Regions from separate parts of the Psychrobacter sp. 16-MNA-CIBAN-0192 genome, predicted to be linked through region 1. Evidence: predicted binding sites of a transcription regulator. Region 1 holds the regulator's gene; each other region holds the start of a gene.
What was found. Region 1 encodes PhoB, which activates phosphate uptake and scavenging genes when phosphate is short. Its sites were predicted from a motif close to TGTCATNAANCTGTCATAA; they were not measured.

Region 1 (11,150 bases):
ACCAAATGGGTCTAGATAACTATTTGGCACTATGTGAAAAATATGCAGACCTTGGTAAAGCTTATGAAGCCCCGCAAAAGATTCGTGATATGGCTGCGGCAGGCGAGACCTTTTACCCAACTGTGTAATGAGCTGTCATTAATAGGATGAAGCGCAGTACGCCTATCTATTAACGGTTGCTGATTATTTAATTACTTAGTTATTTAATGATGCATAAATCCTGATAAATATCGCTGTACTGCCACTGATAATAAAAAATTGAAAGGAATGTAATATGACAATTTTAAGTCCAAAAGATGTGGTCATCGTCGATGGCGTGCGCTCAGCAATGGGCAAATCTAAAAACGGTATGTTCCGTCATGTGCGTGCGGATAGCATGTCGGCTGACTTGGTGCGCGCGCTTGTTGAGCGTAACGACTTTGACCCACGTGATGTTGAAGATATCATCTGGGGTTGTGTCAATCAGACTCTTGAGCAAGGGTTGAATATCGGTCGTAATATCGGTTTATTGGCTGATATTCCAAAGACCACGGGCGGTCAAACAGTCAATCGTCTGTGTGGTTCATCGATGCAGGCGCTACACACGGCAGCCGCGCAAATCATGACCAATCAAGGCGACACCTTTATTATTGGTGGTGTTGAGCACATGGGTCACGTCGGCATGATGCATGGCGTCGACCTCAATCCTGAAGCCTCTAAGCACTATGCCAAAGCCTCAAATATGATGGGCTTAACCGCTGAAATGCTCGGTCGTATGAATAATATCAGCCGCGAAGAGCAAGACGCCTTTGGTCTTGAGTCGCATCGCCGCGCATGGGCTGCGACATTAGAAGGTCGTTTTAAGAATGAAATCATCGGTATCGAAGGTCACGACGAAGCCGGTCGCTTGCAATTGTGTACCGTTGATGAAGTGATTCGTCCGGATGCCACGATGGAACAAATGCAAAAATTGCGTCCAGCATTTGATCCAGTCAACGGCACCGTTACCGCAGCAACTTCATCGGCACTCTCTGATGGCGCGTCAGCAATGCTTATCATGAGCGCGCAAAAAGCCAAAGAATTGGGTCTAAAACCACGCGCCCGTATTCGCAGTATGGCAATAGCCGGTTGTGACGCCGCCATCATGGGTTACGGTCCTGTACCTGCCACCCAAAAAGCCCTGAAACGTGCTGGCATGAGCCTTGATGATATCCAAACCATTGAGCTTAATGAAGCCTTTGCGGCACAAAGCTTAGCAGTTATCAAAACCTTGGGACTAAGTGATAAGCAAGATATAATTAATATCAATGGTGGCGCGATTGCGCTCGGTCATCCGCTTGGTTGTTCTGGCGCACGTATCACCGTCACCTTGCTTAATGCCATGGAACAGATGGATACTGAAATTGGTCTAGCTACCATGTGTATTGGTCTCGGTCAAGGTATCGCCACCATTATTGAGCGCGTGTAAAAATTCAATCACTCGATAATTTAATACTATAGTCATAATATTATTCATAAAAAAATCTCAGTTATCATGGCTGAGGTTTTTTTATGGCTGCTTTATAGGTATTCAATTAAGAGACACGTAATAAGAACAAACCATATAAATAGGGAAGAGACAAGATGGGCGTTGACGCACTGAACAAAATATGACTAAATAAGGTGGCGTAATCTATTAGAATACCAATGATGAAAAAGCGTGTTGCTAACATATAACGTCTAATAAAAGACAGTTTTGGATTGCCAATTTGGCAGCCGTACAAGGAGTGTGCTATGTCTAATGTAATTTCTGATAAAACCTACCGTATTGCCCGCGAGAACACCCAAGCGATGATTATTGACGTCCAAGAACGTCTGACTCCACACATTTATGACCACGAAAGTATCGTCAAGAAAATCATTACTTTGGTAAAAGGTCTACAAGCACTTGATGTGCCGATTATGCTTAATGAGCAATATAAAAAAGGCTTGGGCGATACTCTGCCTGAACTGCGCGAAGTGCTGGAAGGCGATAATGCCAAAAGCTTTGAGAAAGTCACCTTTAGTGCTTGTGATACCGACGAATCATGGCACTATCTTGCGCAGCAGAATCGCGGTACTGTTTTGCTTTTCGGTGTTGAGACTCATGTTTGCGTGCTCCAAACTGCGCTTGATTTACTAGACAATGGCATGCAGCCGGTCATTATTGCCGATGCGGTTGGTTCACGTTTTCCGTATGATAAAAAGCTTGCCCTGCGCCGTATCCGCCGTGCTGGCGGCGTGATTACAACGGTTGAGACCATATTATTCGAGCTATGCCGCAGTAGCGCAGACCCTGCCTTTAAAACTATTAGCAATTTGATTAAATAGCAGTAAAACTATTGATTTTTTGAATATTGATGTCGTAAATGCTAGCATTATAAAACAGCCGCTAATCACTTAATATCAGCGGCTGTATTTTTGGTGTTTTTTTATTCATGATGAGCATTTATTCAGCGTTTGCCACGCCTAATAATTGACCCATTTTTACCGTAATATTGGCAGTCATGCTGTCTTGCCAAGCTGTATTTGCCGATTTTGGTAATACGACAATCGCGGTTGAACCTAAGTAAAAACGTCCAAGCTCAGCGCCTTGTGCAAATTCCATATCATGCTCAGCTTCTTGAATCTCATCAGTGCGGGTAATTTTGCCAGTCGCTGCCGTCTCAATGCCAGCCACAATCATCGCGCCAACCATAACGACGGCTGCCTTGCCATATTCAGTATCAAACATACAGACCAAACGCTCATTGCGGGCAAATAAATCCGGTACATTAGCAGCGGTGGTATTATTTACCGAAAATAAGGTGCCGGGCACATAGCGCGTTTTGGTCAATGTTCCCGCAAACGGCATGTGCACGCGGTGGTAATTGCTTGGTGCCAGATAAACGGTCGCAAAGCTCCCATCTGCAAAATAGCTGCCATCGTCCTTATCGGCGAGCAGTTGCCCGATATCATAATCGCGACCTTTCGCTTGCAATAGCTTATGATGACGCAGCTGTCCAAGTTGTGATATGACGCCATCAGCGGGGCTTACAATGCCATATTCAGTACTGTCAATGACGCGCGCGTCGTCTTTTAGCTCACGGGTAAAAAAGTCATTAAAGCTCTCATAAGCATTTAAGCTTTGACGCTCATATTCATCTAGCTTAACATCATACGCTTTGGCAAAGCCGCGAATAAAAGCACGTTTGACCAGCGGATGACGGCTGGCTGCCAAACGCCCAGCGACTTCACTCAGCTGCTGCTGCGGTACAAATTGCTGAATAGTGGTAAATAAATTCATATCAAGGCTACCAAAATAATTTTTAGAATAAAATAAAGGGTGGCTTAAAATAAGCGGTGAATAGTGACATTTTATCATGGTCGGTGCCTGTCTGTATGACCATAACTTAGAAACATAATTTACTAAGGAGACAATCGATGAAGGCTTTGATTCAACGGGTGAGCGGTGCCAGTGTGACTGTCGATACACACTGCGTTGGCGCGATTGAGCATGGTATATTGGCATATATTGGGCTTGGGCATGAAGATAATTTGCAAACTGCGCAGCGGATGATTGATAAAATCCTTACCTATCGTATTTTTGAAAATAGGGATGATCTTGCTAAAGCGGGCAAGCTTGACCAAAATGTCCAGCAAGTTAACGGTGGATTGTTATTGGTGTCACAATTTACCTTAATGGCAAATACCAATAATGGTCGACGCCCTGACTTTGGTGGGGCAATGCATCCTGATTCCGCGCAGGAGCTATTTGCCGAGCTCATCGCTTACGCAAAAACACAGCACCCCAATGTGGCAAGCGGTGAGTTTGGCGCAGATATGGATGTTGAGAGTATCAATAATGGACCACTGAATTTTTTATTGGAAGTAAGTTAACATCAAATTGTCATCAAGCCGTCATATAGAAGTCGTTTAATAAGAGGATAGTGGCGCGTTGCTATGAATTTTTTGGCTGCTAATATTGGTTATAATCGTGATGTCTATCATTATAATTTTATTATTAATAATTTTTTAGAGTGATAGCTTTTTAAATTAATCATTTGAGTTTTAATAGTTTTTTAGGTCAATAACTTTTAATTTAATAATTTTTGATGTTAACAACAAGGCTGTCCTATGAATAATGAGCTGATTTTAATCGTTGAAGATGAACCGGCGATTAGTGAGATGATTGTCATGACGTTAGAGATGGCAGGGTTTGAGTGTTTGCAAGCAGCGGATATTCCAGAGGCACATCAGCAAGTGGTTGACCATAGACCAGCATTGATTTTATTAGACTGGATGCTACCGGGTGATAAAAGCGGCATTGATTTTTGCCGGATGCTTAAAAAGGATGAGCTACTGTCCGAAATCCCCGTTATTATGTTGACCGCAAAAAGTGAAGAAGATAATAAAGTATTTGGGCTTGATGCTGGCGTTGATGATTATATTACCAAGCCATTCTCCACACGTGAGCTGGTGTCTAGAATCAAAGCCGTGCTGCGCCGTAGTAGTTTATTAAGCGCTGACAAACCGATTGAGATTGGTAAATTAAGCTTGGATGCCAAGAGCCAGCGTTTGACGGCGGATAATAAACCTATCGATATCGGACCTACAGAATATCGTCTGTTGGCATTTTTTATGAGTCATCCGGAGCGCGTTTATACGCGCGCGCAGATATTAGATCAGGTGTGGGGCAGTCATGTGTATATTGAAGATCGTACCATTGATGTGCACATTCGCCGTTTGCGTAAGCTGCTGCACCCTTACGACTGTGACACCTTGATACAAACGGTACGCGGTACTGGCTATCGTTTTTCTAACGTTATGGCAGCAGAGTAAGACAGCCCGCGATTTTATCGCCACGTACAATACAAAAAATGTCACATCAGCAACAGTAATCGGCTGATGCCTACTGCTGCCCAATAACATATGGTATATGACTATGATGACGCCTGAACCTACTAATCTCCATACGGTACCCCGATATGCTCTGTTATGGGCAGATGTCCGCTGGCTGCTACTATGGGTAATTGCAGGTGTGCTATTGGGTTTAGCGACGGCGCACTTATTAGAAAGTATCATTGGCGCATTATTACTCTATAGCTGGTGGCGTATGTATACTTTGCATCGCTTTAATACGTGGTTAAATCAGCCTCAAGATACCCTGCCACCTGATAAATTAGGTGGTCTAAGCATCGTGGCGCATCAGTTATATCAAAACCGCAAGCAGAATCGGTTGACACAACAAAAAGTCATGGGACTGGTCAAAAAAATCAGAAGTTCGCTTACGGCGCTACAAGATGCGGTGATTTTATTAAATGATAATGATGGTTTGGAGTGGTGGAATAAGGCTGCAGAGGACTTGTTGGTACTAGACCCCCGTCATCAAGGCACAAGTATTTTTGATTTTATTACAGCCCCTGAATTTCGGCGCTACTATCAGAACCTGACCACCCCAAACGATGGCGTACATATCGTCTCATGGCGCGATTCCAAGCGTTATCTTAAATGTGAGCTGACCCATTTTGGTAGTGAAAAGCTGCTGATTATCTATGATGTGACACGTTTGCAGAATTTAGAGCAAATGCGCCGCGACTTTGTGGCAAATGTCTCGCACGAGCTGCGTACTCCTTTAACGGTATTAATGGGTTATCTCGAGAATTTTTCTGACCAGCTAGATATGCCAGTTCAGTGGCAACGTGGCATGCAACTGATGACCCAGCAGACCGCGCGTATGAACCGTATCGTCAATGATTTGCTGCTGCTATCCCGTATCGAAATCGAGGAAACGCACGAATTGCGTGATATCGATATGACTAAGATGCTCAAACATATCTACGATGATGCCATGGTTTATAATCAAGAATATGGGCATACGATTCACTTAGAGATAAATACTAGTGACGGTTTATATGGCTCAGAGATGTATCTAAATAGTGCCTTATCGAACCTTGTCATTAATGCCATCAAATACACGCCAAAGGGCGGTAATATTGCTATTAACTGGAGCAAAACAGCAGAAGGTTGCCTATTTGCCGTCACTGATGATGGCATTGGGATTGCTCAGCACCATATCGACCGTTTAACGGAGCGCTTTTATCGGGTTGATAGTGGTCGTAGTCGGGCAACGGGCGGTACAGGGTTAGGACTGGCGATTGTCAAACACGTGTTGTATCAATATGATGTGAACTTACATATTGCGTCAGTAGAAGGCGAAGGCGCAACCTTTAGCGCCTTATTTCCTCTAAAACATGTACGTGCAGCACCGATAACAAACACACTGCCTAAAAATTTAAGTAAAGCTTAAAACATAACATGTCGTTTAGTTGTAATAGAATCAGGGACGATGACTATATTACGCCCAGTTTTAGCTTGATTTTAGCAAGTTATTGGCTATTTCTTGCCAATAACGGATAAGGATTGACCGCGCTGCCATTGATATAGACACCATAATGGACATGCGGCGGCGTACCTTTAGCGTTACCGCTGTCACCCACGTAACCGATGACATCACCAGCATCGACCCAGTCATTAGGGCTGATATCGGCATAAGATTCCAGATGCGCATAATAATGTGCCGCACCTCCTGGACCAATGATAAAAATCACCCGACCACCCAGACGATCGTCGCCAACTTTATTGACCACGCCTTTTGTCGTTGCCTGAATCGGCGTACCGCGCGGCGCAAAAATATCAATGCCCTCATGTGAGCGCCCCTCACTGCGCGCGCCGCCCCACGTATCTACCAAATGCCTATCAGGTAGTGGGCTTGGCAAACTATTCTCTGCTGGTAATGCTTCTTGTAATAACGTGATTTTTTGCCACGTCGCCATCACGATAGACGGTGACTTATTAAGCAGAGGCATAATAAATAAAGGTATGGCTAATAAACACGCCATAATGATAATGGCTTTGAGCAACTGACTGAGCAAGCTTTCTGTTCGTGGTGTAGGCGGTAGCATAATGAACCTTTTAATAAATAATCAAATATATCTAATCGCCATACATACCAGCGTTATTATTGGCAATCAATGAATAAAAAATGTAGTAATTGCGTAGAAATAAATTGCTAGTCACATGAGAACATAAGGCTTGTGGTAAGATAAATGTCGAGGATAATCATGACGTAACGATGTAAAAATGAGTATAAGCAGTACTAACAATAATGGTTAATGCTTAGAAAATATTAGTTTATGCAGGGTTTTTTATATGTAAAAGCAGGGTATAAGTAAAAAAAGAGAACTGTTTACGCTCTATCATTAGTTAGAATATTGGTTATCGCACAACCATTATAAAATTATCGAAAATTCATAATAAATTAAGGTCATTATATGCAAATGAAAATCAACAATCACCATTATGACGTTATTACTAGCCAAGATATTAGCCATATTGAAAGAGCTGTGGATAAAGCAAGCCTTACTATGCCATTGGTCGCTGTTTACTGTGGCTCGCGCTTGGGCGGTAGTGAGATTTATGAACAAGCTGCCCGTGACTTGGGATATGCCTTAGCTGAAAATGGTATGGGTTTGGTGTATGGCGGTGCTAGTATTGGATTAATGGGCGCGGTGGCAGATGGCGTGATTAAAGGCGGTGCGCAGGCAGTGGGCGTGATTCCAACCTTTATGCTCAAGCATGAAATTGCCCATCAAGACCTAACGCGCTTGCATCTGACCGATACCATGCATACCCGTAAGACGGTTATGGCAGAGTATGCCGACGCCTTTATTACCTTACCGGGTGGACTTGGCACGCTAGAAGAAATCATGGAAATTGCTACTTGGCGACAGCTATATCAGCATGAAAAGCCAATGATTATCTTAAATATTAATGGCTTTTACGACCGCTTGATTGACCATTTGCAATATACTGCTGAGCAAGGATTTATGAAGCAGCAAGACCTTGATCGTTTGGTGGTTTGCAATACGATTGCAGAGGCGATTGAATTATTACAAGTAATCGTTGAGATTGATGACGCGGTTGATACGGTAAAAATGGCGGGTAATTCTTAATCTTATTACTCTAACTGCATCATGTAACAAAACCGGTATAAAGGCTAATAAAGCGCTTTTATACCGGTTTTTTATTTTTAGCAAATAGTTTGCTGTTGTTAAAAAGAACGATATCTACCATATATAAAATGATAATTAGCTATGGAATGACGCTAGCCTTTAGCTTTGTTAATATCATTTATTGGCGATTGACCAATACGAGGCTGGTTAATAAGGGCGTCGCAAATACTGTTATTAACTTTTGCCATAGCAATAGGAAAGCCGCGTGCTTCCGCTAAATCTTGCGCAACCTGATCAACCGTTGCCCGATTAGTATTAAGTAGATATGCCCACTGATGAGCATAGCGCGCTCGATTGGCAGGCACGTTATCATTAATGATGCCCATATCTATGAGCTCATTCACAATTTCATCTGCCGCAATTAGGGTAGAGGACGCTTTAACATTCTCCGCGCGTGCATAATGCAAATGCGCGTACAAGCTGACATCCGCGACCCGTAAAGTATCGTCTTCACCGGGGATTTGCTGACCGCCATATAACGCATTGCCAACCGTGCGCGCACTATGAAAAGTAGGCACAAACTCAGCCACATAATCAATCGACTGTTGGCTACGCGCTTGTAATGGCGCTTTGTCCCAACCGTCCTCAATATAATGCACGTATTGGGCTGGCAGCTCAGGTTGTGCACTGTCTTTAGTTGAGGCAACCAGTCCATCATTAAATAAGGTGATAAATTTACTCATGCCATGAATCTGAAAATAGCCATCAGGATATGGCGTTAGCTGCGCCATACCTTCAGGCGTACCGCGCTCACCATAAATGATAATCTCCGGTAACTGCCCACCACTCTCACCCCAATGAGTGATATAAGAAGATTTAAACTCAACCATCCGTGTGACGTCAATACCTACCATATCGTCAATAATACCAGTACGAAAACCGCAGGCATTAATCAGATAATCGACTTCGATAGACTCAGGACTATGGATAGTGGTTTTGGCGTCTTTATCTTGGGATGTATTCCGCTGATACTCAATACGCCATTTACTCACATGATGATCGGCTGTGGTACAGTCCGTACAATCAACGGCTACCACTTGTTTGACTTCCGTATTGGTGAACACATGGGCATGGTCGTATTCCGCTAATGCCAATTGTGCCGAAGCAGCTAAGCGAAAAATATTCCAGCCGTATTCTTGTACCACAATTAGCGGGAATTTTACTTTGTTTAAATCCAAATATTTGGCAACTGGAATCATCCATTCGTTAATGCAGCTTGGCTTGGCGACTTGCTCACGTGTAGACAACTCAAGCAATTGCGCATGACTGTATAACTGATAATAATCTTCAGGCTCGCCCAACACTTTATTGTCTGCGTCTTGTTCTATAAGTTTGCGATAGGCTGCGGTTAAAATATCAAGACGCGGCAATAAATCTTCAGGCAAACCAGCATCACGCGTGGGTACGGCAAAAACTGTCGGACGCACATCAATGGTATGCGGATAAAGTCGCAAAATATCGATACATTGCTCCAGCAGCGCCACACAATCCTCATCAGGAATTTCACGGTACAAATTACCACCAGCATGCAAATGGCACATCGGTGGACCATTAATAAGAGAGCTTTGCTTCTCAAACAAATAAGTCTCAATTCCTAATGCAGCAAGGCGAATCGCAATCGTCGAGCCCGCCGTACCGCCACCCAAAATACCAACCCGTTTGACTGGCTGGTTAATAGCGTTGGCAGCAATTGAGCTGTTTGTATAATCGCCTTCTAATGGCAGCGTGGTAGTCAAGTGGGTCATATTAGGGTGATATCCTTGATATTTTAAGCATTAGCTTAGTGCAAAATATAAAAGTACTTATATGTTCAGTGCTTTTACATTCTGTATTTCTATATTGCTGTACAAAGTCTGCTAAAAAGCCAGTGTGCTAAAAAGATAGTGCGCTCAACCCATTGTTATCATAGTGTTAAGTGTAGGTTGCGCACGAATGATTTAAGACAAAGTGTTTATTATTTTTATTATCACTACTCTCTAAAGTTTGATATGTTATTAGCTTGGCATTGATATGAGTGCGATTGTTATAGACTTCAATAGGACGCTGATATTGCTTGTCATCCTATACCTATGCCAAATTGGTAGTTATTGATATAGGTATTAATCTAATTATCATGTGTGTAGGTGTACTTATTAATAGCAGCAGATTAACAGGAGGGAATGTGCTAATTGCTATTAGCAAAACCATTGTATAAAAACTAAATGGTTGTATCGCAGTAAATACGTAAAAAGGTGAGTGAGTTTTGTCAGTGAGTGGCAGCGCCAGATACTTAAGCTTAGGTAATCATAATCAATTATAAAAAATGTTCATTAACGCTGAATTTGAGAAGAGAAAGACCTGAAAAACACCATAGATTTTTCCTGTATTTTTTGAATACAACTTTAGAGATATAAAGATATCTACATTGCTTATAAGGTTTGTAATATTTATAAACTTTTGTAAGTTAGGACAATGATAAAAGCAGAATCTTTTAGGGTTATGCTATATTTTATCCTGAAGTATTCACCTTCAATAGCAGGCAAGCGATGTACTGATTGCCTTTGAAAACTGAGCTATTATTTCTAATTATAAGGACATTACCATGAAACGTATTTTGCTATTATCAGCTCTAACAGGTGTTTTGGCAGTAACAGGCTGTTCAACTTTAAAAAATGTGGTAGGCAATGACACATCAGGTATGCACGATGTTCATAGTACCAATAACAATATGGCACCAGTGACCAGTAAAAATGGCATGTTAGTCGATTCAGTCAAGCATATGACATTATATACCTTTGACAAAGATTCAATGAATAAGTCTGACTGTGGTTCGGTTTGTATGGTAGCTTGGCCTGCATTTATGGCACCGAGTAATGCTAAAGCCTCTGGTCAATTTGCCGCCTTTAAACGTGAAGATGGTAAATATCAATGGGCGATGAATGGTAAACCGTTATATTTCTACGCTAATGATAAAGAAATGGGTGATAAGCACGGCGATAATAAAGGCGGCGTCTGGCATGTAGTGCCAGTTAGATAATAACCAGCTCGATGCTAATCCGTTAGATAAAATAATATGTCATCAAAAAAAAGCAGCCTATATAAAGGCTGCTTTTTTAATGG
Region 2 (11,150 bases), on a different contig from region 1:
CACTGTTAACAATAAGAATAATTTTGAATATGGCGCGAGCATCACTTCAATACGTGCATAATTCTTGCCCAAGTAATAGCCCGCAAGCGTTAACACGGTCGTCCAAATACTGGCACCTACTGTGGTTAATACTAAAAAAGAGCCTATAGGCATGTGATTCATCCCGGCAGGAATAGATATGAGCGAGCGAATACCGGGTACCATACGTCCAAAAAAAACTGCTTTTTTGCCATGCTTATTAAACCAATCATCAGACGCCAAAACATCATCTGATTTAACAAATACATATTTGCCATATTTCTGCGTGAATAGAACTAAGCGCTCTTTATTAAACACACTGCCCAAATAATATAAAGGTAATGCACCCAGTACAGCGCCAAATGTACCGGCTATTATGACCAGTATCAGATTTAGCTGACCTTGCGCGGCAGCAAAACCAGCGGCTGGCATGATTAACTCAGAAGGTATAGGCGGAAAAACGTTTTCAGCAAACATGGCAAATACAATACCGAAATAGCCAAACTTTGCCATAATCATTAAGACCCACGCGCTTATTTGATTCATTTTAGGGTCTCAGTCATAGGTTCTTAGTAATGTATTTCAATTAACGTGTACGGACAAGTATCAAGATAAATGACATTATAATAAATTATTTTCTACTATTAATAACACTTTAAATCATCACATTATTCAGCATTTCTACCTAAAATTCTCATAATGTCCATTTTATCTAGTAATGACAATGCATAATTTTTATGTCATAAAAATTGTTATATGGTTATCAGAGTGCATTAGCCGCGTCATAAGCCGTTTTAATCGCGTGTGAGATGTCAGTAACTTCTGAGCAGTCTCCTACTTTGACGACTGCAATACCTTTATCAAGGAATGCTGCTGTGTCAAATTCAACGGGACGTGCACCGCTGGCAATAACCACGTAGTCGCATGGAATTTCTACCGGCTTATTGTCCTTATCCACGCAATGCAATTTTTCCTTATCAATGCTAATGACTTGATGATTCACATACTGTTCTACGCCGTGTATTCGATAATTCTCAAGCATGGTGGGTAAAATAGTGGTACTTAAGTGATCTGCAATCTTATCTTGCATCTCTACTATTGAAACTTTGCAATCTTGTTCGGCCAGATATTCTGCCGTCTCACAACCAACAATACCACCGCCGATAACCACCACCCGACCCGATACTTTTTGCTCACTAGCAAGTACTTTCCACGCATCACGGACGTTCTCACCATCCACGCCTGCGATAGGCGGTATGAAGCTCGACGCACCAACGGCTACGATGACAGCATCAGGCGCACAAGCCAGCACATTTGAGACAGTAGCGGTTTTCCCAAGATGCAATGTCACGCCCTCACGGTGAACTGCCTGTATCAAGTCCTCTACAGCACGGTATATCTCACTTTTACGCGGGGGAATATTAGCGATATTTAACTGACCGCCAAGCTGATTTTCTTTTTCAAATAAAGTGACACGATGCCCTTTTTTTGCAGCGACGCGCGCAGCCTCTAATCCTGCAGGACCGCCACCAATGACGACAATATTTTTCTGAGTTTCAGCAGGTGTAATGAAGCGCGTTTCTTCAAAACCATTCTCAGCATTGACCACACAAGCGATAAACGAGCGATTGAGAACATTATCAACGCAGCCTTCGTTGCATGAGATACAGCGGACAATGTCTTGGGCTTGACCTGCAGCAGCTTTATTTGTCCAGTCAGGGTCAGCCAACAGCGCACGACCAATACCAATCATATCAGCCTTGCCGTTTTGAAGCATATTCTCGCCCATATTGGGATCAATAATACGCCCTGAAGTGCTGACAGGAATAGAGACAGCCCGTTTAATATTGCCTGTAATATCCGCAAAAAAGCAATAAGGCTGCACCCCCATCGGTGGAATGGTATCTGCCATATTACCGGTGTGATTTGCCTGCCCAACATGCAGCATATCCACGCCAACAGCCTCAAGCCTCTGTGCAAACAGTGGCGCATCCACCTCATCAATACCGCCTTTACCACGCTCAGGAGTGACCACCGATAATTTATAATCGATAATCATGGTTGGTACGGATTTTTTTAATGCCGCCACCAACATCAAGGCAAAACCAGTACGATTTTCAAAAGAACCGCCGAATTTATCTGTGCGTGTATTCATTTGCGTACTACACAGCGCGCCCACTAGCCTATCACCATGTACTTGTATGACATCCACACCTGCTTTTTGAGCACGCACTGCGCAAGCACACATCTTGTCAATAATAGTCATTAAGGCGTCTTCAGACACCTCATTAACGAAAAACTGCATATCATGATGTAGTTGCGCACGCACTTTATCCATCTCACCCGCAGCAAACAACGCATTAAGCGCATCGCAATCATATTCTGGGTGAAAGATTTGCACGCCAAGTTTAGCGCCATAGGCATGTACATTATCAGCGAGCAGGCGAAAACTTGCTATTTGGCTATCATCAAACAGCTTGGGTGTGGGTGCAAAGGTACGGATAGGCGCGACATCACCCAGCACAATATATCCGACGCCACCTTGAGCAAGGCGGGTATAAAAGGCATTACTTTGTGAGCTGATCGTACCATCTTTGGCTTCATACCCTGTCGTCAGCGGCGGAAACATAATGCGATTTTTAAATAGTACACCACCAATCGTGATCGGTTCCAATATCTTCATAATCATTCTCTTATCTATCACTCAGAAATAATCGTAACTGTTAAACAGTCATATTCCGCTATTCTCTCATTCCCTGCTCTAATTGTGGGGTTTAATGTTTTATTAAAATAAGATTTTTGATAGTCATCAAAATGTAATATTCGGCTGTTAGAGTGTGCCTAAGTTAAGGTTCCTTAATTAGAAATAGCACCTAAACCCTATAAAATTACCATTCTATTACTTAGTAAAAAATTTATAACTATTTTAAAATCAATATCTTAAATTCACTATTCGCTATATTTTTTACTGTCTTATTTCATTTATTTAAAATTTTTTTGTTATCGATTCTTACTTAAAATCTACTTAGGAGAGTTACATGCGTTATTCATTACTGGCTGTGGCAACAATGGCGAGCGCCCTTACTTTAGCAGCTTGTGATAGTAAAAAAGAGGCAAATACTGATGCCAACGCTGGTGCAGTAGCAACAGAATCGTCAGCACAAGCTACCGGCAGCCAAGCATCTTCTGCTCCAACGTCAGATTTTAAATCCGCTGAAAACATCGCTCTTAATATCACGGGTGCTGGTGCATCTTTTCCGCAGCCTATTTATGCCAAATGGTCAGCTGATTACAATGCGGCAACGGGTGGTCAGGTCAATTATCAATCTATCGGCTCATCCGGTGGTATAAAGCAAATCGAATCAAAAACGGTCGATTTTGGCGCATCTGATGCACCCCTTACTCCTGAAGAATTAGAAGCGTCAGGTCTGATTCAGTTTCCCTCTGTGATTGGCGGCGTTGTACCGGTGGTTAATATTGACGGCATTAAACCGGGTCAACTGCAGTTAGATGGCGAGACTTTAGCAAATATTTATTTGGGTAAAATCAGTAAATGGAATGACCCAGCTATTAAGGCGATGAATCCCGATTTAACCCTACCTGATGCCGCGATTACTACCGTATTTCGCTCTGACGGCTCTGGTACGACCTTTAACTTTACCGATTATTTAGCCAAAGTATCAACCGCTTGGAAAGACACTGTTGGTGTAGATAAAACAGTGAAATGGCCAACGTCAGCAACGGGCGCTGGTGGTAAAGGTAATGAGGGCGTGTCAAGTTATGTGAACCGTATGAAGAACTCTATCGGCTATGTTGAATACGCTTATGCTAAGCAAAACAATATGGCACATACCGCACTTAAGAATGCAGCGGGTAACTTTGTGCAGCCTTCTGCAAAAACCTTTGCCGCAGCAGGCGATATCGATTGGTCACAACAAGCAGGCTTTTATAAAGTCATTACCAACTCTGAAACTGAGCAAGCATGGCCAATCGCCGCAGCTACCTTTATCTTAGTACACAAACAACCTGAGAATCCACAACAAGTGGCAGGCGTGTTGAACTTCTTTGATTGGGCATATGCGCAAGGTGATGACAGTGCGATTGCGCTTGATTATGTACCATTCTCTGATACCGCAGTGGCGTTATTTAAAGCCAAGTGGAATGACGTGAAAGGCAGTGATGGACAACCTGTCTATAAGCCAGCTCAGTAAGTTCATTACAACCTTAATAACAACATTATTTACAGCGTAACTTGATAAGTTTTATTACAGCAAATTTAATGGTAAAGCGCAGCATTTTAATACGCTTTACCAATTTGAGTTTGCTGTTGCAAGACGATATTAAATCATAAACCCTTATATTACTCCTCTACTCTTTTCGACTGAATCATATTTAATAATGAGACACTTATGATAGATCTAAGGTCGCAACTGGCTAAACAAAAACGTTACGATGCACTGTTCGTCAATGCAACCAAAGCTTTTGCCATTCTGGTGCTGTTGTCATTGGGCGGTATCCTTGCTTCTTTGGTTATTGGTGCGCTACCGAGTATCCAAACATTTGGGCTTGGGTTTTATACCAGCAATAATTGGGATACGGTTGCGAACGAATATGGGGCATTAGCGCCTATTTATGGCACGTTAGTCACATCATTTATTGCTATTTTAATAGCTGTACCGGTCAGCTTTGGTATTGCTATATTTTTAACAGAAATGTGCCCCAACTTTCTTAAAAAACCGCTGGGCATTGCCATCGAATTATTAGCCGGTATTCCTTCTATTATTTATGGGATGTGGGGCTTATTTGTCTTTGCACCTTTTTTTGGCAATCATATTCAGCCGTGGTTTATCGAGCATATAGGTCCACTGCCTATTATCGGTAAGTTATTTACCGGCGCACCGATGGGTCTAGGCATGTTTACCGCGTCTTTGGTGCTTGCCATTATGATTATCCCGTTTATCGCTGCCACCATGCGCGATGTTTTCTCGGTAGTGCCCGACTTACTAAAAGAGTCAGCTTATGGCATGGGCGCGACGACTTGGGAGGTGATGTTTAAGATTATATTACCGTATACCAAAGCGGGCGTGGTTGGCGGTGTCATTTTGGGACTGGGGCGCGCTTTAGGGGAAACCATGGCAGTGACGTTTTTAATTGGTAATGCCTTTAATATTAGCCCCAGTTTGTTTACCTCAGGGGTCACGATTACTTCGGCATTGGCAAATGAGTTTGCAGAGGCATCGAGCGAGCTGCATTTGGCATCGCTATTGCATTTAGGCTTAATTCTATTCGTCATTACCTTTATTGTACTGTCACTTGCCAAGCTGATGCTCATGCGTATGGATCACAAGGCTGGCAATCGCTGACTTTAAAACTGCGAAGTCTGACCCTGCCAACTCACGTGTATTCTTTTATCACGTATTGTTTATCGCACACTATTTTATCTAAGACGATAAGGAAATTCAGGTTATGCCCATTAACCCCACCAGTGCAGCTGTTAATACCGCATTGCCGATTGCCACCAGTTTTAAGGGTCGTTATAACCAAAGTTTATATAACAAACGACGCTGGGTGAATAAGCTTGGCTTAGGCTTTGCGATGTCGGCAATGGTATTTGGCTTGTTTTGGTTATGTTGGATTTTGCTGACGTTATTGGTCGAAGGCTTTCAAGGTTTGGTGCAATTGCCGGTATTTACGGCGGATACGCCACCACCGATGAGCGTGGGTGGATTGCGCAATGCCATTGTTGGTTCAGTGATGTTGGCTTTCTCTGGGTTATTTATCGGTGCGCCTATTGGACTGATGACCGGTATTTACTTAGCCGAATTCTCACACGGTAGCTTGCTAGGTAAAGTGACCCGATTTTTAAATGATATTTTATTATCAGCACCATCGATTGTCATCGGGCTGTTTATTTACGCGTTAATGGTTAAAGGTAAAAGTTTCTCTGGTTGGGCAGGCGCGTTGGCATTGGCTTTAATTGTCATTCCTGTGGTCGTACGGACGACAGAAAATATGCTTAAACTGGTGCCCAACACTTTACGTGAAGCTGCCTATGCACTGGGCACGCCAAAGTGGAAGTTGGTGACCCAAGTTACCTTTAAAGCGGCTAAAGCAGGATTGACTACCGGTATATTATTGGCATTTGCACGCATTACGGGTGAGACAGCGCCCTTGCTATTTACCGCGCTAAACAATCAATACTTTAGTACGGATATGGGTCAGCCACTGGCAAACTTGCCTAATACCATTTATCAATTTGCGATGAGTCCTTACGAGAACTGGCACACCTTAGCGTGGGCTGCAGCACTGCTGATTACCGGTTCAGTGTTGGTCTTAAATATTTTGGCACGCTTTATTGGTAACCGAGGTCATCGTTAATAAAAATACGATGCTTTTCCTCACTACCTAATATTAAGAACCAATTGCTAATGACCCATTTTCATACATTTAATTATGCTAAACGAGATACTTTATGAGCGATGTCAAAAAAAGAAAGTCTAAATCAGCTAACGATTTTAGCGCAAAAGAGCGCAGCCTATTTGCTCAACCCATACCAAGCAAAGCGCAAATGGCACAACCGGACAGCGCCAATTTTACCCAGCAAACCTGGCAAGATATTCCCAAAAATATGCCACCGGCAAAAATGGAAATTCGTGATTTGAATTTTTATTATGGTGACTTCCAAGCGCTTAAAAATATCAATATTGATATTGCGGATAAAAAAGTCACCGCCTTTATCGGTCCGTCCGGCTGTGGCAAGTCTACCTTACTGCGCACCTTGAATCGCATGTATGATTTGTATCCCGGTATGCGCGCTGAAGGCAATATTAATCTTGATGGCAATAATATCTTAGGCAAAGACATCGACGTTAATTTATTACGGGCGCAAGTGGGCATGGTGTTTCAAAAGCCAACCCCTTTCCCGATGTCTATTTATGACAATGTTGCGTTTGGCGTGCGCTTGTATGAAAAGCTGAGCAAGGCAGAACTGGATAATCGCGTCGAATGGGCACTCAAAAAATCGGCATTGTGGCCAGAAGTGAAAGACAAGTTAAAAGCATCGGGCTTATCTTTATCAGGCGGACAGCAACAGCGCTTGTGTATCGCGCGTAGCGTAGCGACTAAACCTGAAGTATTATTGCTAGATGAGCCAACTTCAGCACTTGACCCTATATCGACCGGCGCGATTGAAGACTTAATTGAAGATTTAAAAAAAGACTACACCATCGCCATCGTGACCCATAACATGCAACAAGCCGCGCGGGTGTCTGACTACACTGTTTATATGTATTTGGGCGATATGATTGAGATGGGCGAGACCGATCAAGTCTTTACCAACCCTGCCCAAAAAGCGACTGAAGACTATATTACTGGTCGTTATGGCTAAGCGCATTATGATGAAAATGCTGCTAAAAATATGGCTAAAAACCATCTTTTACATGGTTGTAAAAAATGGCAAAACATACGATTTAATTAAGCGTTTTAGATTAGACATTACTATTCAAATCCGCTGCATGATGCGCCCAATATTTTGATATTATGGAGTACCCTTGATGCAAAATGATAAACATACGTCTAAAAGCTTTGACCAAGACCTTGATGAAGCCATCCGCTTATTTTTATACATGGGTGATAGTGCTGCCAGTCAAGTGACAAAAGCCATTCACGCGCTAACTGATAAAGATGCGGTACTGGCGCAAGAAGTCATTGATATGGATTTTGATATCAATCGTATGGAAATTGAGCTTGACGAACATATTTTATTATTGGTAGCAAAACGGCAACCGACTGCCAGTGATTTGCGCTTGGTTATGGCAATCAGTAAAGGCGTGGTCGATCTAGAGCGTATTGGCGATGAAGCGGTCAAAATGGCACAAATGGCATTAAAAATAATTGCGCAAAGCCATACACCTTACGGCTATGCTGAAGTACAACACTTAGGCAATCATGTGCGACTCATGCTGCACAATGCCCTTGATTGCTTTAGCCAATCCAATGCTGAGCAAGCGTTTGAAGTCATTCGTAATGATGATGTGGTTAATGCTGAATACCAATCTGCACTGCGGGCACTAATGACTTATATTATGGAGGACTCGCGGCACGTCTCCAAAGTGATTAATGTGATGTGGGTGTTGCGGGCGCTGGAGAGGATTGGCGATCATGCCCAAAATATCGCTGAGCTGGTCATTAACTACATGAGTGGGCACGATGTGCGGCATTCGGACTATACTTTGGTTGAAAAAGCCGTACAAGAAGCCAATGATCGCATGGCGTCACACTATCCGCAAGTCACTATGAGCCAAGAAGAAAGCCCGAGTACAGTAGAGGATAAGGTCAAAGAGTAAAGGCAAAAGTATAATTATATTGCCAAGCTTATGTTTACAACCAAGCCTTTAACGCCCTGAGCATTAGGTTCGCTATTATGCACTTCAAGCTGACCTTGATGCGCCATAATTACCGCGTGTACAATCGCTAAACCCAGACCATAGCCACCTGTTTGTCTGTGGCGAGCGGAATCAAGCCGAACAAAGGGCTGAAAGATACGTTCTAAATCTTGTTCAGCCACGCCGCCACCTTCATCGCTGATAGTTATCTGTATGCCTGACTTGGTTTTCGTCAACGGTACTTGTTTAATGGTAGCGGTGACGGTCGAGCCTGCGGGCGTGTGCATAAAGGCATTACGAATCACATTTTCAAGGGCGCTATATAACTGTTCTTGATTGCCAGTAATAATAAACGGAGCGGTAGGCGGACTCCATTGCCACCGCACTTGTTTATGCTGAAACTCAAAGCACACATCTTGTCCAATCTCACTCATTATCTCTGCAATATCAACGGACTCGCCTTCTCTATCATCCATAGTATATTGCTGCATTTGCAGAGATTGAATGCGAATAATTTGTTCAATCAGCTCATTCATACGCGCCGACTCTTTATCAATGCGATCCAAGTATCGGCTGGCATTAGGTGCAAAATCACGGGTCAATTCTGTAGCAACATCAAGTCGTGCCAGCGGTGAGCGCAGTTCGTGCGAGATATCGCTCAGCATCTGCTTCCGTGCCAGCTCACTGGCAGCCAAACGTGTTGATAACTGTGCGACATCTTTTGCTAATAGCCCTATCTCATCGCTACCAAGATGGGATAAGTCAGGATTGGCTTGATAATCACCCTCAAGCATACGGCGAATACTGTGCTGAACCCGCAAAATACGCTTGGACATCGTTCTGCTTAGCCAGTAGCAAACTAAAATACTAAACAGTAAAATAAGAGACAAGCGTAAAGTAAAATGTCCTCGCTGTAGCTCTAACACGTCTTTAAACAGCAGGTGCGGGCGAAGCTGAATAATAGCTGTTTCGCCATTAGGTAAAGTCACAGTCATTTCAGCCAATTCGGGGCGACTGTCTACATCGGCAATGGCTTTATGCGGGGGCATTGGCTGCAAAATATCATCAAGTAGTGAAGGTTTTGCATATGGATTATTACCATCACTATTACTTAGGCTATATATGTCATAAGGGTTTTTACTGGCACGTGCCTTATCGCTAAATCGACTGTAATCTGACTCATTGCTATTAGATTTATCATCATTCAAACTATCATCAGTCAAATTATCACTAGTCAAACGCTGATTATCTGCTGAATTAATGGCTGGTCGTTCCTTTAAACGATTTTTATTGTGACCGCTTGGCATTCCTTCTTGATAACGATAGCGTGGATAAATAATTGCACCTTGCTCATCGTAGACTCTAATCTGATTCATAACCCGACGATCATCTGCATACAGTCGTTTAACCGCTGTCATATCACCAGCTTGTAAGGCTATGATTAAGACTTCTCGTTTAGACAACAACTTCTCGATTTGGCTATCCATACGCGTTGCCAGCTCTTGCTCATTAAGCCAGCGTTCCCCAACAATGGATATCAGCGAAGTAATCAAAATCATGAATAGCAAGCTTAAAAACAGCCGCCAAAATAAAGTAACCGGTATATGAAAACGTGATTTTTTTATAGTATTGTGTGGCGCAGCATTAGTGGTCATAGTGTTTTTTATCATAATACCAACTGATAGCCTTTACCACGGATGGCTTTGATTGGCTCATCGTGGAAAGGCTGCATTTTTTTGCGTAGGCGCGACACATGCACATCGAGGCTACGATCAAATGGTTGTAGCTCACGCTGTAGAACATGCTCTGATAGCCACGCCTTACTGACTACCTCTCCTTTTTGTCTTAATAATGCCACCAGTAAATCAAACTCTGTACCGGTAACTTGTAGGGTAATACCATCAATTTGACAGATACGCTGAGTCTGGTCGAGATGCAAGCGGCTCTCAGGTAGTGGCGTGTGCTCTGATACGGCAGCAGTGGTGCGTTTAATCACAGCATTAATACGTGCCAGCAGCTCGCGCGGATTGCACGGCTTGGTAATGTAATCATCTGCGCCCAGCTCCAACCCAATAATGCGGTCAATCTCCTCCCCTTTTGCCGTTAGCATAATCACCGGAATATCACTAATAGCAGGCAATTGACGCAGCACACTTAATCCATCCATCTTTGGCATCATAATGTCTAACACCAGTAAATCATAAGCGCCGATATCATGACTGCCTGTATCAGTCGACATCGATTTTAAGCACTGCATGACTGCCTCACCGTCATGAACACAGTCGCACTGAATACCATGATTGTGCAGATATTCTTGTAATAACTGAGTTAACTCTTCGTCATCATCACCGAGCAAAATATTTGGCATCACTTATCCTTTATTCCTTACTTATTATGTTAAAGCGTTATGACCTAATCGGTTAATAGTTCACACTTTATATGCTCATTATCAGGCACGTCCGGTACGTAGCGCCACAAACGTTACCTTTCTTAAAGTTTCATAAATGTTTGTAACCTCATCCTGTCCTATTATAGAACCTATCAACAGCGGCATATAAATTATTGCCCTGATAAGATGATCAACAAGTTTTAAACCACGAAAACAACTACGTTAAAAACAATAAGGGAAAATAATGAAAAAATTATTAATGAGCACTGTAATTGCAGCATCAAGTATCTTTGCTATCACTGCCGGCGCTAATGCTGCTAGCCCAGCAACCGACACTGCAACGCAAAGCAGCACACAAA
Region 3 (11,150 bases), on a different contig from region 1:
CGACCTATATAAAACGAGCTTTATAGTATATTCTCATCATTAGAAAATATACGGTAAAGCAGTCTGTTTATCGAAAACTTATCATTAATTATATCTTAAGCCATCGCGTAACTATTACCCGATAGCTTAAGATTGTCTAAAACCCGACTAATAAAAGCGCTTAGCCACGTAGACCGATAAACTCTTCGCGTCCACGGTAACTGGCGCGCACTTGCTGTTCGATACGCAGCAATTGATTATATTTTGCAACGCGATCAGAGCGACATAGTGAGCCAGTTTTTATTTGACCAGCAGCCGTACCAACAGCTAAATCAGCAATAAACGTATCTTCAGTTTCGCCTGAACGATGCGAGATGACTGTTGCATAGCCATTCTTTTTCGCCAAATAAATGGCATCTAGGGTTTCTGACAGTGTGCCAATTTGGTTAAATTTAATCAAAATAGCATTGGCAATATGCTGATCAATACCTTGCTGTAAAATAGTTGGATTGGTCACAAATAAATCATCACCAACCAGCTGTACTTTATCACCAAGCTGCTGAGTCAAATATGCCCAACCTTCCCAATCTGATTCATCAAGACCGTCTTCAATAGAAATAATTGGATATTGACGAGCAAGACCGACTAAATAGTCTGAAAACCCTTGGCTATCAAAAGATTTGTTACCTTCACCTGCCAATACATATTTACCATCTTTATAGAACTCACTAGCGGCGCAATCTAGGGCTAAATGAATGTCTTCGCCAGCCTTATAGCCAACTTGTTCAATGGCTTGCATGATAACGGTAATGGCTTCTTCATTACTACGTAAGTTAGGGGCAAAGCCACCTTCATCACCGACCGCAGTATTCAGACCTTGTGATTTTAGTACTGATTTTAAGCTATGGAAAATCTCGGTTCCGGCACGAAGCGCTTCTGAAAAGCTGCTAAAACCAACCGGCTCAATCATAAATTCTTGGATATCAACGGTATTATCCGCATGCTCGCCACCATTGATAATGTTCATCATTGGTACAGGCATGGTGAGTGACGTCTGGTTACGCAAGTCAGCGATGTATTGATACAGTGGCAAACCTTGTGATTTTGAGGCAGCTTTTGCGGCAGCAAGCGAAACAGCTAATATAGCATTAGCACCAAGATTGTCTTTATTTTCGGTACCGTCAAGAGCAATCATGGCATCATCAAGACGCTGCTGTTCAGTAACATCGGTGTTCATCAATGCAGTGCGAATTTCGCTATTCACATTAGCAACTGCTTTTTTGACGCCTTTACCCATATAACGGGCTTGATCACCGTCACGTAACTCAAGTGCTTCACGTGAGCCAGTTGAGGCGCCACTAGGAGCGACTGCACGACCAATGGTGCCGTCAGCTAAAATAACATCGGCTTCGATCGTTGGGTTACCGCGCGAGTCTAAAATCTCACGGGCGCGAATGTCTTTAATTTGAGTGACGTTTGTGGTTTCTTCAGCGTACATAATGTCTGTTAATTCCTTTGGTCATGCCAGGTTTATGGGATAAAAAAGGGGCAGTAGCATAAAAACGTAATCAGCAATTCATGAGCAAAAATGTCTATTTATCCGAATGATATCGTCAATAATAAAGCAAATTCGTTTTATGATTATACTTGCTGACAATGTTTGGCATCATAGCATAAATTCACTAAAACATCGCCCATCTTCATCCACACTATGCTGCCTTTAATCAGCTATCAATCGCTGCTTATTTATGAGCATCAGATTCAGTCATTACTTCGGTCGTCGCTTCAGTCATCGCTTCAGCATCATGACCTTCAACTGCAGTGGTAAATTGGGTCAAGCGCAGGGCATTCATCAATACAGAGATGGAACTTAACGCCATTGCTGCTGCGGCAATCATTGGATTCAAAAAGCCAAACGCTGCCAGCGGAATACCCAGACAATTATAAATAAAGGCAAAAAATAGATTTTGTTTAATATTGCGTACCGTCGCTTGAGCGATTTTTTGTGCCGCATCAATATGCATGAGCGACTCGCCCATTAATCGCGCTGAAGCACTATGCTGAGCAATATCTGTCCCTTCAAACATGGCAAAACTGGCATCCGCTGTTGCCATCGCTGGGGCATCATTAACCCCATCACCTGCCATTGCCACTTTATGCCCTGCGGTTTGTAATTTGGCAATACGAGTGGCTTTATCACGTGGGCTCATGCTGCCATAAGCGGCTTGAATGCCCAACTGTGTAGCGATATGATCAACCACTGATTGCTTATCACCACTCATCAAAATCACATGCATGCCAGCGTCTTGTAGCGCTGCAATTGCTTGCGGCGTATCAGCTTTTAAATCATCAGCTAAGGCAAAAGCGCCTAGCGGCTCATCATTAATACTCACAGCCACGGTACTGGCAACTTTCCAGACTTTAGGCATTAATTTTGGTAAGGTTAAATTAGCAAATTCTGCTGAACCAACTTTTATCACCCCAAGACCATCAATCGTTGCTTGAATCCCAGCGCCCTGAATCACGCTGATATCCGTGACGGGTAATAACGATAACTTACGATAACTTGCTGCCTGCACCAAAGCAGTCGCTAAGGGATGACTGGCATGGACCTCGACACTGGCAGCCAGCTGTAGCACTTCATTAACGGCTATTGAGCCATCCACCATGACCTGATCGACAATGGTTGGTTTGCCAATGGTCAGCGTTCCTGTTTTGTCCAATACCACCGTATCAATATCACCGGCTGCCTCTAAGCTTTGCGCGTCTTTAAACCAAACGCCGTGCCGAGCTGCCACGCCCATACCTGCCATAATCGCTGCCGGCGTGGCTAAGCCAAGCGCGCATGGGCAAGCGATAACCAATACAGACACTGCATGCATTAATGCCGTATCTACCATGCCTGTGAACCACCACGTTAATGCAAAAGTTATCAAGGCAATCGTTACCACTACGGGCACAAATATCGCGGTAACTTTATCAGCCAGTCGCGCCAAATTGGCTTTGGAACCTTGGGCATCGCTAAGCGCTTGTACCATATCGCCAAGCTTGGTATCTCGACCTTTGGCACGAACTCGGTATAACAAGCTGCCATTATCAACCAACGCTCCTGCCAGCAGCTCACTGCCCTCTTCTTTTTTCAGCGGTATAGATTCGCCCGTCAGATGACTTTCTATACAGTAGCCCGAACCATCAATGACCATACCGTCTGTGGCAACGCGACTGCCTTGCTTAGCACGCAAAATATCACCCACTTGCACATCGCTCAGCGCCACATTATGAAAGTCTCCATTTGGCTGCTGCTGCTCTACCGTATCAGGGGTTAAAGACAAGAGTAAATCGATACTGTTTAAGCTGTGCTTTTTGGTACGCTCTTCTAAATATTTGCCCGTGCGCACAAAGGCAATGACCATTACTCCAGCTTCAAAATAAACTTCAGGACCATGATGCGCAGTATCTTGCAACATATTACCCATGCTGCTATCGCCATGCGCGAGCCAAATATAAGTTGAATATGCCCAAATAGTCACCGTGCCAAGGACAACCAGCACGTCCATATTAGCCAAACCACCTTTGATAGACGCCCATGCGCTTTTATAAAAAGGTAATGCCAAGCCAAACTGAACAATCGTTGCTAAGACAAACTGTATCCAAACCGGTGGCATCCACGCCATACCAAAACCTGTCAGCATGCCTGCCATGCCCACTAAAAACGGCAGCAAACATATCCATATGGCAATCAATCGCCAAGGCAAATTTTTACTAGGCGCTTCATTATTTTGCGCAAACAATTCGTCCGCTGCTTGCATATTCGCCACAAAACCAGTTTTATTGACCCAAGCAGTAATCTCGTCGGGCGTGGTTTGGGTTGGGTCATAATCAATGTTCGCTGTCTCCCCAGCGAAGTTAACGCTCGCCTCATACAGAGCAGGCTTTTTATGCAACACCTTTTCGATCCTCGATGCACACGCCTGACACGTCATACCTTCAATCGCCAATTGCAAATGCGCACGCTGCGGTTGCAATTGCGTCTGCGCCTGAATATTCGTCTTTACGGCATAAGGCTGATCGCTGATTTGGTCACTGCTTTGGTTGCTGTCAGTGCGGCTAGAATCATTCATAAATAAAACTCGTTATAGCAAAGTCGAAAAATAAAAATACATAGAGAGGCGCGGTATAGTGCGCTACCTTATGAAAAAATACATCAATTATCTGTCAAGATTAGGCTAAGGGCTCATTTTTCAAGTAAACCTAATCTTTTTAAGTCAATCTTCGTTAAAACGAGACCTATTATAGTAAAAACCTATCTTATAACGGATATTCACTTATAAAATCGCACAATAAGATAATGACTCTTGATTAAAATAAACCATTAAAAAACCAGCTTATATAGCTGGTTTTTTTAACGAAAATACAAATTACGCTTGCGCAATAGTGACATCAAAGCCAGCATCTTCAATCGCTGCAGCGATGGTTTCAGCATCAGTTTTGCTATCATCATAGCTAATAGCCGCTTGATTGTCCGCAAGCTCAATACTCATAGTCAATAGCCCATCAATATCAGCCGTTGCACTATAAATGCTGGCAACACAGCCACCGCAGGTCATACCATCAATGTTAAGAACTCGTGTTTGCTCTGTCATCATCATCTCCTCGTTACTAGTATTAGTTTATTATATGAATAATCAGTCAGTATTTAGCCATGATAATCGGGATTCTGTGGTGAATCAATTGGAAACGGCTGAGTCACATAATCTACCATACTAATGGCTGCTGTTAGCGCATGAATACTGGTATCGGTATCTTCATAGCGCACGATAGCAACATCATTTGCAGGGTCTAGCTCAATTGCAATGACCCCGGTAATGTTTTTGAGCGCAGTCATCACGCTCTCTAACCCTTCAGCATCATCGATATTTTCAATACTAACTTGTGCCAACTGAATTGCCATCCTAGTCTCCTTTGACGAGTATCAATATATGAGTACCAATATGTAAGTATCAACCCCTAATTCTCTGCGCTAACTTCTACTGCGTATCTAATATCTCAAAACCTTTTACCAAATCATCAATCTGCTTTATTTGCTGTAAAAAGGGTTCTAACTGGCTCATGCGTAATGCACAAGGTCCATCACATTTTGCTGTTTCAGGACTTGGATGTGCTTCTAAAAATAATCCTGCTAACCCTGTTGCCATGCCTGCACGTGCAAGGGTAGTAATCTGCTCGCGACGACCGCCAGCACTGTCACTACGCGCACCCGGTTGTTGCAAACTGTGCGTCACGTCAAAAAATACTGGCACATTCATCTGCTTCATGGTATCAAAACCTAGCATATCAACGACCAGATTATTATAACCAAAGGCGCTACCACGCTCGCATAAAATCAGCTTGTCATTACCCGCTTCAAGGCATTTATTCATGATATGGCGCATCTCATGTGGCGCTAAGAACTGGGCTTTTTTAATATTAATAATCGCGCCCGTCTTTGCCATTGCTTCTACCAAATCTGTCTGTCTCGATAAAAATGCTGGCAATTGAATAATATCGGCAACTTCAGCAACGGGTGCCGCTTGATACGGTTCATGAACGTCGGTAATAATTGGGACATTATATTTTTCTTTAATTTGTCCCAGCCAATCGATGCCTTTTTCTAAACCAGGACCGCGAAACGAGGTCAAACTTGAACGATTCGCTTTATCAAAGCTGGCTTTAAATACATAGCCGATACCTAAACGTTGGCAGATATCAATATATTGCTCAGCAATCTCAAATGCCAGTTCTTTTGATTCTAAGACATTCATACCGCCAAACAATACAAAAGGTTGGTCATTACCAATATTGATAGCACGCTCATTAATAGGTGTTTGCAGCTGAATATGTGACTGCACGGTGATTAAATTATCCATAAAGTATTGCCCTCTTTCTTATTATCAATTGTCTTCCGTATATTGTAACTGATAGCAGCCTAAAAAAAAGTGCCTCCACGTAACTAAGCGATAATCGAGATTCCATTTTTTAAATAATTTAAGATATGAACGATAAAAAAAGACCAATCCGAAGACTGGTCTTTTTATCGCAACGTAGCGTTTAGCTTTAAGCAGTCAATAGCTCAATATTACCTGCTGGCGCTATAATTTTTTGCCGCTTTAACAAAGCTATTAAATAAGGGATGACCGCCACGTGGCGAGCTGGTGAATTCCGGATGGAACTGAACCGCAACAAACCAAGGATGGTCAGCCAACTCGACCGCTTCCACTAAATGCTGCTTGGCTGAATAACCTGAGATGGTCATGCCTGCTTGTTCTAATGGCTCAATATAGCGATTGTTCATCTCATAACGATGGCGATGACGCTCAGTAATGTTGGTTGCGCCATAAATCTGCGCAAGTTTACTTCCGGCAACCAATTCGGCTTGCTGTGCGCCCAAACGCATGGTGCCGCCTAGATCAGAATCGTCACTACGGATTTGCAACTCACCGCGCTCATCTAACCATTCTGTAATCAAACCAATAATCGGCTCAGCGGTTTTACGGTCAAATTCAGATGAATTGGCATCGATATTGAGCACATTACGCGCGTATTCAATCACCGCCAGTTGCATACCCAGACAGATACCTAAATACGGAACTTTATTCTCACGGGCATAAGTTATGGCTTTCATTTTACCCATCGTGCCGCGCTCACCGAAACCACCGGGAACTAAGATAGCATCGGCATCATTCAAGCGTGCAAGCAAGCTATCATCATCTTCTAAACGCTCGGCATCGATATAATCAATCTTGACCGCCGCTTTGTGAGTAATACCCGCATGGAGCAAAGCTTCATTGATAGACTTGTAAGCATCAGGCAACTCAACGTATTTACCAACCATCGCTACAGTTACCGTAGATTCTGGATTCAGCTGGGCTTCAACCACTTTATCCCAATCACTTAAATCTGCTTCAGGTACATCAAGTCCGAAACGCTCACAGATCAAATCATCCAAATCTTGCTCATACAGTGTGCGTGGAATCTGATAAATACTTTTCGCATCTTCACACATGATGACCGCACGCTCTTCAACGTTGGTAAATAACGAGATTTTGCGGCGATTATCTGGAGAGATTTCATGCTCTGAGCGACAAATCAAAATATCTGGCTGTAGACCAATAGAACGCAGCTCTTTTACTGAATGTTGTGTCGGCTTGGTTTTGGTTTCACCGGCACTGGCAATATAAGGAACGAGGGTTAAATGCATGAGCATCGCTTTGTTGCGACCTAGCTCTACTTGCATTTGGCGTACCGCTTCCATGAACGGTAATGACTCGATGTCACCGACCGTACCGCCAATTTCAATAATTGCAACATCATAACCCACGCCACTGGCAATGATTTTGCTTTTAATCTCATCAGTAATATGCGGAATAACCTGCACCGTACCGCCCAAATATTCACCGCGGCGCTCTTTATTCAGCACGTTTTGATAAATGCGACCACTGGTAAAGTTATTACTCTTACTCATTTTTGAGTGGCGCAAAAAGCGCTCGTAATAGCCCAAATCTAAATCCGTCTCCGCGCCATCCTCAGTGACGAATACTTCACCGTGCTGAAATGGACTCATCGTACCCGGATCGACGTTGATATACGGATCCATTTTGGTCATGGTCACGCTCACACCACGGGCTTCAAGGATTGCAGCAAGAGAAGCGGCAGTAATACCTTTTCCTAGTGAGGACACTACCCCACCGGTCACAAATATAAACTTGGTCATAGCACTCTATCGGTAATTGGTAAAGAAGGATTTTACTAAAAATACGCCACAAAATATAGGGCAAAAGCACAAACTCTTTCAAACTCTTAGGTTTTAGTATTTACGTAAGCTGTCTTACCAAACATTTAAAAGGTAATCGCAAAAAACTCACCCTGAAGGATGAGTTTTTTCGTATCATTTCTATAATAATCGTTAAAAATGATAATTGAAATTAATGGACAAAATCATTCATCAAAATCATTCATCAAAATTAATCATTAATTTTTTAGTAATACATTAGAACTTATATTCTAAACCACCACCGACTGCAAACACATTAATATCAGAGCGAATGATGTCGTAACGTTCAAGTTTCTCTTTACCTTCGCCGTTAATTTTATTTACTTTGCCAACAGCGGCATAATCAGCTGAGTTTTGACCGACATAGGCATGACCAATGATATTTTTCTTAAACTTGTATTTACCGCCAAGCGCGATTTGATCCGAGTTAGAATCGCTAAAGCCGTTTAGATTGTCCGTTTTATTGTACTGAAGGTAGACAGAAGCAGGCTTAGCAAAACTGGTTAGTCCCATCTCGCCACTGACGACCAAACCTTTCTCTTTTTCAGAGCCTGCAAAGTCATAGTCTGCTTGTTGATACATCACACCCATCGTGACCGGTGCCGCGATGTACTTGCTCAAATCAGCACTAGCGGTAGCGCGAATAACATCACCGCCATAATTCATCTTATTTTTCTTTTTTGGATCCGTCAAATCCAGCATGGTAATATCGCCATTGGTGTCCATATCTTTACTATAGGCAAGACCAGCAGTAAAGCCAGTGCCTTTATCAAACATGAGTGACGCACCAAAGCCATTATTACTGTCATCAAAGCTCTCGTTTGCCGCATACTGTAGCGCAAGCTCTAACGGTAGCTCATTGTATTTAGGCGCAATCCAAACCACTGAGTTATTTTGACGAGAATCGTCCAGCATATTCAGCGCACGTAGCTCGTTTTCACTTTTTAGCTTACTATCGCCAAGATTATCCCAATAGCCTTCCGTCAATGTGACGTTATTCACATTACCAAGTACTGATGAGTTACGACCCACACGGAACTCGCCTAATTTCTTATTTGCTATACCTAAATAAGTATCACGACTTTTAAAGTCACTCTTATCGCCATCAACACTTAAACCATATTCTAATTTATAGATAATATCGGTATTGGCAGTCATTGCCTCTGAACCTTTAAGCCCCAAGCGTGAAGAATGAGAGTTAATCTCCACTGTATTTTCATCGTATTTATCGAGTGCCTCCACACGCTCATTGGCAGCAAGACGGTTATTCACATCAGCTTCAGAATTAATATAATCAGCAGTGACGAAAACTTTACCATAAAACTCTGGCTTAGCATGCGCAGCTGATATGGTTAAAGCAGCAATGGCTGAGGTTAATAGTAATTTTTTCATGGGCAGGTCTCAATGTTAATATGTTATTAAGGAGCTAACTTTAGCACTTGATTGTAGGCAAAAATATTATGAAAAGGCGTCCGATACTTGAGGGAATTGGGAAACGCAAGCTATCGGCTTTGATAAGCATTATTATGACAAATAACTATGACGTCTAGATGACATACTATCGATCAATGGTTGATTAAATATGAATCCTTATAAATGCACTTTATGAGCACATTCAAGATTACCAAACTCATACCTTATTGACAATTATAACAATTTCCATAACGTTTTTAAAATACTGTAACAAATTAATTTGATATCTCTACAGGGAGGCTAATATTAAGATTGATAAAAAGCCAAATTTTAAATGATTTTATTGCTATGAATTATTGAAGAAAATAAAAAACTCACCCCGAAGGATGAGTTTCTTAGTCAAATCTTAATATCTTTTTATATAGATATTAGAATTTGTATTCTAAACCAGTACCAACTACTAATACTTCTGCGTCGCCTACTACCATACCAGGAGCGCCTAATTCATAAGCTCGAACATTGTCAGCTTTATTCATACCAGCATAGGCATGAGCAATGATATTGTCTTTATAGAAATATTTGCCGCCAACAACGATTTGATCTGAATCAGAGTTATCAAAACCATTCAGGTTAGATGTATTGTTATACTGGGCATATACAGATGCTGGACGGGCAAAGTTAGTTAAAGGCATTTGCGCACTAACCACTAAGCCTTTTTCTTTTGACTGGCCGCCATCATAATCAGCTACTTGATATAGTGCACCGAGTTTTACTGGAGCTGAAATAAACTTACCTAAATCAACAGTAGCAGTACCACGGATAATATCGCCGATAATGTTTTGATCTTTATCATAAGCTAGACCTGCAGTGAAACCAGTACCTTGATCAAACAGAGCTGCTACACCAAAACCTGAGTTGTCATTACCATTGGCATCGTCAGAGCTGTACATTGCAGAAATTTCTAATGGTAAATTGTTATATTTAGGAGCAGTCCAAATGACTGAGCTTGAGATACGGTTACTATCAGCCATGTTTAATGCTGAAACAACTTCCTTCTCATTTTGAGTCTGACCTAGATTATCCCAATAACCTTCATTTACTACAACGTTATCAATACGAGCTAAGCTTGATTGGTTTTTACCAACACGGAATTCACCAAACTGCTTATTGTTTACACCAAGATACGTATCACGGTTTTTAAAACCATTACTATCACCGTCAACGCTTATACCATACTCTAAGCGATAAATAACATCAGTATTAGCAGATAGAGCTTCAGAGCCTTTTAGACCTAGGCGTGAAGAATGAGAGTTAATCTCTAGTGTATCTTCATCATACATATTGCCAGCAGGACCATCAAACTCAGCATTGACATAGTCAGCTGCTACGAAGGCTTTACCGTAGAATGTTGGGGCGGCTTGCGCTGCAGATACAGATAGAGCAGCAACTGCTGTAGCTAGAAGTAATTTTTTCATGGGGATATCTCCACTTTACAATGTTAGTAATGGGCGGACTTTAATTAGCCAACACCCATAATGGTATCGTCACAAATCCTCAAAGATATAATGTGTAACTGGCTACCGAAATCAGTCAGCAACAAGTGTGGCGAAGTGCTATTACCATAAGATGAAAAAACCTTTACTTACATAGTTTCCATTAATAATGTAACTATTGTGTAAACTTAAGTCCTTATCGCTCTAAAGTGTAACATCCGTTACCAAACTCATACTTCAACCACTAGGATAACAACTTTGACATAATTTGCAACACTTTTTTAGAGCTGTGGCGTCATATCCGTCCTAAAAATTGCACTTTTATCTTGTCAAAACCTACTTGCGAAATTAGAGAATGCGCAAGTAAAAGCTCAAAAAAACACCCCTACCCGCCGAAGCGAATAGTGGCTTTACCGCTGTTTCAAAACAGTCATTACTGGTTTATGATAGGTTAA

Region 2: a site for PhoB is predicted at 2,823-2,841, ahead of pstS (phosphate ABC transporter substrate-binding protein PstS). Genes of this name have one in related genera too.
Region 3: a site for PhoB is predicted at 9,327-9,345, ahead of AAEY78_RS07265 (porin). Genes of this name have one in related genera too.

Annotation. Positions count from the first base shown of each region.
Region 1 is NZ_JBEOOX010000013.1:36,748-47,897, forward strand. It holds gene fadB (fatty acid oxidation complex subunit alpha FadB) at 1-128, shown strand, start outside; gene fadA (acetyl-CoA C-acyltransferase FadA) at 275-1,447, shown strand; gene AAEY78_RS10330 (isochorismatase family protein) at 1,753-2,328, shown strand; gene asd (archaetidylserine decarboxylase) at 2,447-3,283, opposite strand; gene dtd (D-aminoacyl-tRNA deacylase) at 3,421-3,876, shown strand; gene phoB (phosphate regulon transcriptional regulator PhoB) at 4,114-4,818, shown strand; gene phoR (phosphate regulon sensor histidine kinase PhoR) at 4,922-6,286, shown strand; gene AAEY78_RS10355 (M23 family metallopeptidase) at 6,366-6,941, opposite strand; gene AAEY78_RS10360 (LOG family protein) at 7,311-7,991, shown strand; gene AAEY78_RS10365 (FAD-dependent oxidoreductase) at 8,144-9,796, opposite strand; gene AAEY78_RS10370 (COG4315 family predicted lipoprotein) at 10,633-11,067, shown strand.
Region 2 is NZ_JBEOOX010000003.1:8,060-19,209, forward strand. It holds gene AAEY78_RS03450 (DedA family protein) at 1-564, opposite strand, end outside; gene bilR (bilirubin reductase, long form) at 782-2,701, opposite strand; gene pstS (phosphate ABC transporter substrate-binding protein PstS) at 3,057-4,229, shown strand; gene pstC (phosphate ABC transporter permease subunit PstC) at 4,428-5,381, shown strand; gene pstA (phosphate ABC transporter permease PstA) at 5,485-6,396, shown strand; gene pstB (phosphate ABC transporter ATP-binding protein PstB) at 6,491-7,405, shown strand; gene phoU (phosphate signaling complex protein PhoU) at 7,572-8,363, shown strand; gene AAEY78_RS03485 (sensor histidine kinase) at 8,378-10,057, opposite strand; gene AAEY78_RS03490 (response regulator transcription factor) at 10,069-10,770, opposite strand; gene AAEY78_RS03495 (Spy/CpxP family protein refolding chaperone) at 11,036-11,150, shown strand, end outside.
Region 3 is NZ_JBEOOX010000006.1:86,067-97,216, reverse strand. It holds gene eno (phosphopyruvate hydratase) at 161-1,477, opposite strand; gene AAEY78_RS07290 (heavy metal translocating P-type ATPase) at 1,722-4,100, opposite strand; gene AAEY78_RS07285 (heavy-metal-associated domain-containing protein) at 4,398-4,622, opposite strand; gene AAEY78_RS07280 (heavy-metal-associated domain-containing protein) at 4,676-4,930, opposite strand; gene kdsA (3-deoxy-8-phosphooctulonate synthase) at 5,007-5,885, opposite strand; gene pyrG (CTP synthase) at 6,095-7,729, opposite strand; gene AAEY78_RS07265 (porin) at 8,006-9,181, opposite strand; gene AAEY78_RS07260 (porin) at 9,631-10,677, opposite strand.